DNA from 3 places in the Pontibacter sp. SGAir0037 genome. Region 1 is predicted to be linked to each of the others. Evidence: riboswitches for the same ligand, from Rfam matches in the RefSeq annotation. Region 1 holds a riboswitch; each other region holds the start of a gene.
The links. Region 1 has a riboswitch for S-adenosylmethionine ahead of C1N53_RS12690 (nitrite reductase). Riboswitches for the same ligand answer to the same signal wherever they lie in the genome.
Positions count from the first base shown of each region.

Region 1 (2,273 bases):
GCCGGTTCTGTGGTGTGGCCGGTGCTTGAGCAAACACGGCAGTTGTGCTTAAACCTAAGATCAGAAGCAGTATATTTTTCTTCATAGTGTTTTGTTCAGGTGCTGTTTTCATGTTTCAAAATGAGCTGTTCGATGTGAGCTCTGGCAGCAATCCTAAACAAAACTAGATGGCATTTCCGAAGCTAAAAAACAGAATATACCAATACTCCTCATTTCTATATAAACAGGCAATGGAACTCTATTAGCCGTTAGTCGTTAAATATGCTTGTTTAGTCGTAGGTTGAATTGAGAGGGGAGTAGTTGACTTAAATAAGAACTGGTTTTGCAAGTATCATGTTAATCAGCCAAGTCTGTTGTTAAATTTTAAACGATAGGTTGGGAGATCAATAATGTTTGCTATCTTTGTAGCAGAATACCGTCGTGTAATGGCGTGTTATTTATAAAGAAGAGGCGAGAGAACAGGCTCTGAGACCCTCTGGCAACCATCGGATAAGAAAGGTGCCAAGTCCTGCCCAAGTTTAATTTCAGGGGAATATAAATTAAAAAACCATGAACAAGACAAAAGGCTTCACTTCTGATTTCAGGGAACCGGCTTCCCAACCTTTTATAATTCCTGCATTTTACGGAGTTCAGCAAATGAGTTGTTGCTGTTGTTGTTACTGCTAGCAGCTGCACAGGTACAACTTTCTTTGTGTTTTAGTTGTATTTTCAGTAATAATAATTCCTAGTAATTCTATAGAATTTTAATAGCCCTGTTTGCCGGATGATTATTTATATTGATTCCTATTGGTACCGGGCCATACATCAGAATAAAAAGCCTTATTACCATAATTCACCCTCTGCTGCACGTCGCTGACATATAACTGACGTAAACAGAGTTAAAGCATACTGAATTGAACCGACTGAAGCGAAAGGAATGATGTGATCGTTCTGCTTCATTTTTAATAGATTGATTTTAATTAACTGAAATGCAAAGTTTTAGATCAGAAATAGAAAATCCGATAGTCGAAAAGGATATCATCGAACTGGAGAAAAAGATCAGGCTGTACCAGACCGGCCAGATGCAGGAGGACAAGTTTAAAAGTCTTCGCCTGGCCCGTGGCATTTACGGCCAGCGCCAGTTAGGTGTGCAGATGATTCGTATTAAACTGCCCTTTGGTAGATTAACATCAAAACAGCTGGTGCACATAGCTGGTATTTCAGACGAATACTCAACCGGAAACCTGCACCTGACAACACGCCAGGATATACAGATACACTATGTAAGCCTCGATAGAACACCGGAACTGTGGGCTAGGCTGGACAAGGAAGACATCACGATTCGGGAAGCTTGCGGAAACACCGTGCGTAATATAACGGCTTCTCCGGAGGCAGGTATCGATCCGAACGAACCATTTGATGTATCGCCTTATGCCGATGCTGCTTTCCGGTATTTCCTGCGCAACCCTATATGCCAGGAGATGGGCCGGAAGTTTAAAATGACCTTCTCTTCCAGCGAAAAAGATACAGCCATGACCTACATTCACGACCTGGGCTTTATTCCAAAGCTGCAGGAAGTGGACGGCCAGACAGTGCGTGGCTTTAAAGTTGTGATAGGCGGTGGGCTGGGAGCACAGCCAATGCTGGCGCAGCCGCTCTATGAATTTCTGCCGGAAGACCAGGTAATTCCGCTCATCGAAAGTGTGCTGCGCGTGTTCGACCGCTATGGCGAGCGAAACAACCGCAATAAGGCACGGTTTAAATACCTGCTTAGTAAGCTGGGCTTAGAGGAAGTGGTGCGCCTGATAAAAGAAGAGCAGAAAGCCCTGAAAGTACATGCGTTTGAAGTAGATAAAACGGCAGACTTTACGCCTGCACTGCCGGCTCCGAAAGAAATACCTAACTTTGTAATTGAGAACACAGAGAATTACCAGACCTGGTTAAAGACAAACGTGTTCCGCCAGAAGCAGCAGGATTACTTTGGCATCTATATTAAAGTGCCAACCGGTGATGTAAGTTCTGATACTGCCAGAGTGCTGGCTGCCCTGGTGCACGATTTTGCCGGTGATGAAATACGGGTAACGCAGAACCAGGGTCTGATGCTGAAGTATGTGAAGGAAGAGGCACTGCCGTATTTCTATTCTCAGCTGGATGCTTTAGGCCTGGCCTTGCTTGGGTTCGACAGTGTAGCAGATGTTACTACCTGCCCTGGCACCGATACCTGTAATTTAGGTATCTCTAACAGTACCAACTTTGCCAAAGTATTGGAAAACCTTATTTATACCGAATATCCT
Region 1 is NZ_CP028092.1:3,114,550-3,116,822, reverse strand. Features, by position in the region: gene C1N53_RS12695 (TonB-dependent receptor domain-containing protein) at 1-85, opposite strand, end outside; SAM riboswitch class I at 435-541, shown strand; gene C1N53_RS12690 (nitrite reductase) at 969-2,273, shown strand, end outside.

Region 2 (2,273 bases), 740 kb from region 1:
CTTACTGATGACAACGGTACTATTACTGTTGGTGCTCCTTTCGTGAGCGGTGTTAAGGTGGTAGGTAAAATCCTGACCAGCACTGTGAAAGGTGACAAAGTAATTGTTTTCAAAAAGAAGAGAAGAAAAGGATACCGTAAAAAGAATGGCCACCGCCAGCATTTTACAAAAATCCTGATCGAGAGCATTGGATAAGCAGTAGAAGAAATTAATCGTTTGAAACTTTCAGGTCTGGCAACAGCCTGCATTAAATAGTAAGAAAATGGCACACAAAAAAGGAGCTGGTAGTTCTAACAACGGTCGTGAGTCGCACTCTAAACGACTGGGTGTTAAGATTTATGGTGGCCAGGATATCATCGCTGGTAACATCATTGTAAGACAAAGAGGTACTGCGCATCACCCAGGTCAGAACGTGGGTATTGGCAAAGACCATACACTGTTCGCTTTAACTGACGGTGTTGTACAATTCAAAAAAGGAAAAAAGAACCGTTCTTTCGTTTCTGTAGTTCCTAAAGTACAGGCTGAGGCTTAGTATTAGAAATAAACTGCCACTGGCAGCGTAAGATCAAAAAGGGATGCACTTGCATCCCTTTTTCTTTTTCCGACGGCTAACCCGCTGTTGTCCCAGCAAACACCTCTGCCAGGGCATGCAAACGAACTGGTGGCTCCCGCGCCTACAGCTTATAAACAGGCTGCATAATAATTAAACATAACAAAATTTCATAAACTACTTATATCTTCTTAAATTGCAATCTCTTATCAAGAAAGACTGAGGGACAGGGCCCGATGATGTCTTAGCAACCATGAATAAAAGCTTGGTGCTAACTCCCTCCTGGTAACCATATCCAGGGAAGATAAGATTGATATCCCCTTCTGCACCTGGGTGTCCTTCTTGATAAGCGAAAGCCGAAGACGTAAGAGAAGAAGACACTAACATGACACATCCTATTTATAAACTGCTGAAAGAGCGTGTGCTTGTGCTGGATGGTGCCATGGGCACCATGATTCAGCGCTATCAACTGCAGGAGCAAGATTTCAGAGGCGACCGCTTTAAAGACCATCAGGGAGACTTAAAAGGCAACAATGACTTGTTATCGATCACCCGCCCTGATGTAATTAAACAGATACATTTAGATTACCTGGAGGCTGGTGCCGACATTATAGAAACCAACACCTTTAGCGGCACCACCATTGCGATGGCTGATTACCACCTGGAGCACATTGTATATGAGCTCAACTACGAATCGGCCCGAATAGCCCGTGAGGCAGCAGACCAGATTACAGCCAGAACGCCAAAGCAGCCACGCTTTGTGGCAGGTGCCATTGGGCCAACCAACCGCACAGCTTCTCTTTCACCGGATGTAAACAATCCCGGATACCGTGCCATCACCTTCGACCAACTGGTAGAGGCGTATTACGAGCAGGTGCGCGGCCTGGTAGATGGTGGCTCAGATCTGCTCCTGGTAGAAACAGTTTTCGACACCTTAAACTGTAAAGCTGCGCTATATGCCATACAGCAATTCGTAGACGATGGCGGTAAAAACCTGCCTATTATGATTTCCGGCACCATTACCGATGCCAGTGGCCGCACCCTCTCCGGGCAAACGGTAGAGGCTTTCTGGAACTCTGTTTCGCATGCGCCCATTATCAGCATTGGTTTCAACTGCGCCTTAGGTGCCCGCCAGCTCAAAACACACATTCAGGAACTGTCGCGTATTTCTGACAGGTACATTAGTGCATATCCCAATGCCGGTTTGCCGAATGCCTTCGGGGGGTACGACGAAACGGCCCAGCAAATGGGGGAGATCGTAGAAGAATACCTGAAGGAGGGGCTGGTAAACATATTGGGTGGCTGTTGCGGCACAACACCTATGCACGTAAAGGTAATTGCCGATCTGGCCAAAAAATACAAGCCCCGTAAACCCACAGACTTAGCTCCTCTTCCACGCTACAGCGGTTTAGAGCCACTTACTGTTACACCGGAAACGTTGTTCATTAATGTGGGCGAGCGGACCAACGTAACTGGTTCACGCAAATTTGCCCGCCTTATAGTAGAAGATAAGTACGAAGAGGCGCTGTCGGTAGCGCAGCAGCAGGTAGAGGGAGGTGCACAGATTATCGACGTGAACATGGATGAGGGGATGCTCGATTCAGAGCAGGCCATGACCAACTTCCTGAACCTGATCGCTTCCGAACCCGATATTGCCAAGCTCCCCATCATGATCGACTCTTCTAAATGGAGTGTGATTGAGGCAGGCTTGAAATGTGTGCAG
Region 2 is NZ_CP028092.1:3,856,656-3,858,928, forward strand. Features, by position in the region: gene rplU (50S ribosomal protein L21) at 1-195, shown strand, start outside; gene rpmA (50S ribosomal protein L27) at 263-532, shown strand; SAM riboswitch class I at 754-861, shown strand; gene metH (methionine synthase) at 936-2,273, shown strand, end outside.
Region 2: it holds a riboswitch for S-adenosylmethionine, as region 1 does, so the genes downstream of both, metH (methionine synthase) here and C1N53_RS12690 (nitrite reductase) in region 1, are expected to answer to the same signal.

Region 3 (2,273 bases), 2.4 Mb from region 1:
ACAATGGATTCAGGAACAATTATAATAGGCACCCTATGCCTGGCATTGATCATCGTGCCAGTTTTTTATATGCAGCTGGCGCAGAAAAAGAAAGCCAGAAAGCTGCTGAACGATTTACTCTTGCAGGCAGAAAAACAACAACTCAGAATTACAGAATATGACTTCTGGAGCCCTTCTTATGCCATAGGCCTGGATAAAGAGAAGAAGCAACTGCTTTATACACACAAAAGCGAAAATCAGGATCAGGTAATATTCGTAGACCTAAGGGAGGTGAGGCAGTGCAGTGTAGAGAAAATCAGCCGGGATTCGGGCGATAGCAAAATTATTGAAAGCGTTAAACTGGTCTTTTCTCCTGTAAGCCCAAAGCAGCCGGATAAAGCCCTGCCGTTCTATAGCCTCGAAGAAAGTATGATCTTCGGTGAAGAGCTGAAACTGGCAGAGAAATGGAAAGCTGTTATCAGTTCTTTGCTATAGCATCAGCACGATTTCAGGAAGGCACAGGGTACTATATACCTTGTGCCTTTTTTGTTTGTAGGTAAAGCATGGGTAAGTGTTTTATATCCATAATCAAACTTTTACAAACACATATCCGTATGAAGCCATCGTACCCAATCGAGGTAAATACTGCCGTTTTTACAAAAAAGAGACAAGAAATTTGTTTTTGTAAAAAACAGCAACTAGTATTGTAGCATCAAGTCAATTATCCCTTACGGATGTTGATTTATACAGAAGAGTGGAGAGACAGGCTCTGTGAAACTCTAGCAACCTAACTACCGAGGTAAAGGTGCTAATTCCTGATTCCGGCAAAGTGCCGGATGAATATAAATTGATACTATTTTATGAAAAAGGGAATCAAGCAAACACACGTACATTTCGCATTATCTGTAACGACAAGGAATTTGTCGCAGCCTCTTTTTTACGCCTCAGACATGATGTCTATGCGCGGCAGCATCTTCTTTTCTACCTGCTGCTGTTGTTTATAACGATCTGACCGCTTCTTTTTTGAATTAGCCGGCAGTCAGGCCATACTAGCCTTACCTGCTTACGCATAAACTTATCTGAACAATTTTGTAAATCATTAAATAACAGCATCATGTCAAAAGAATTTCGTTTCGAAACATTACAGCTTCATGCTGGCCAGGAGGTAGACCCCACCACACAGTCACGTGCTGTGCCTATATACCAGACTACTTCCTATGTGTTTAAAAATGCAGAACACGGAGCCAATCTGTTTGCATTGAAGGAGTTTGGCAATATCTATACCCGCATAATGAACCCGACAACCGATGTGTTCGAAAAGCGCATTGCTGCTTTGGAGGGTGGGGCAGCCGCCGTTGCCGTAGCTTCGGGACAGGCCGCTCAGTTTCTGGCACTTCATAATATACTACAGGCTGGCGATAATTTTGTGTCGACCAGCTTTCTGTATGGCGGTACCTACAACCAGTTTAAAGTTTCTTTCAAGCGTTTGGGCATAGAGGCCCGTTTCGCTGCCAACGACGAGATCGAGAGCTACGAAAAGCTGATCGATGAAAACACCAAAGCCATTTATTTGGAAACGATTGGCAATCCGCGATTTAATATTCCGGATTTTGAAGCCGTAGCAGCACTGGCAAATAAATACGACCTGCCGCTGATTGTAGACAACACCTTCGGTGCCGGTGGTTACCTGTTCCGCCCCTTGGAGCATGGCGCTCATGTGGTGGTGGAATCTGCTACAAAGTGGATTGGCGGCCACGGTACCAGCATTGGCGGTGTCATTGTGGATGGAGGCAATTTTAACTGGGGCAACGGAAAGTTTCCGCAGTTTTCTGAACCGGCGGAAGGGTACCATGGGTTAAACTTTTGGGAAGTATTCGGAGCTGATGGGCCATTCGGAAACATCGCCTTTGCCATCAGGGCCAGGGTAGAAGGTTTACGCGATTTCGGACCTGCACTAAGTCCGTTTAACTCATTCCTGCTGCTGCAGGGTTTGGAAACGCTTTCGCTGCGGGTTGACAGAACCGTGCAGAATGCGCTGGAACTAGCTACCTGGCTGGAACAGCAGGAAGAGGTGGAAAGTGTGAATTATCCAGGCTTGCCCTCCAGTAAATACCATGCGCTGGCCCAGAAATACCTGAAGCGTGGTTTTGGCGGAGTGTTTTCGTTTAAGCTGAAAGGAGAGAAAGAACATGCCGAGAAATTTGTAAACAGCCTTGAACTGATCAGCCACCTGGCCAACGTAGGCGACGCAAAAACGCTGATCATTCATCCGGCCTCTACCACACACCAGCAGC
Region 3 is NZ_CP028092.1:726,575-728,847, forward strand. Features, by position in the region: gene C1N53_RS02925 (hypothetical protein) at 4-474, shown strand; SAM riboswitch class I at 719-828, shown strand; gene C1N53_RS02930 (O-acetylhomoserine aminocarboxypropyltransferase/cysteine synthase family protein) at 1,094-2,273, shown strand, end outside.
Region 3: it holds a riboswitch for S-adenosylmethionine, as region 1 does, so the genes downstream of both, C1N53_RS02930 (O-acetylhomoserine aminocarboxypropyltransferase/cysteine synthase family protein) here and C1N53_RS12690 (nitrite reductase) in region 1, are expected to answer to the same signal.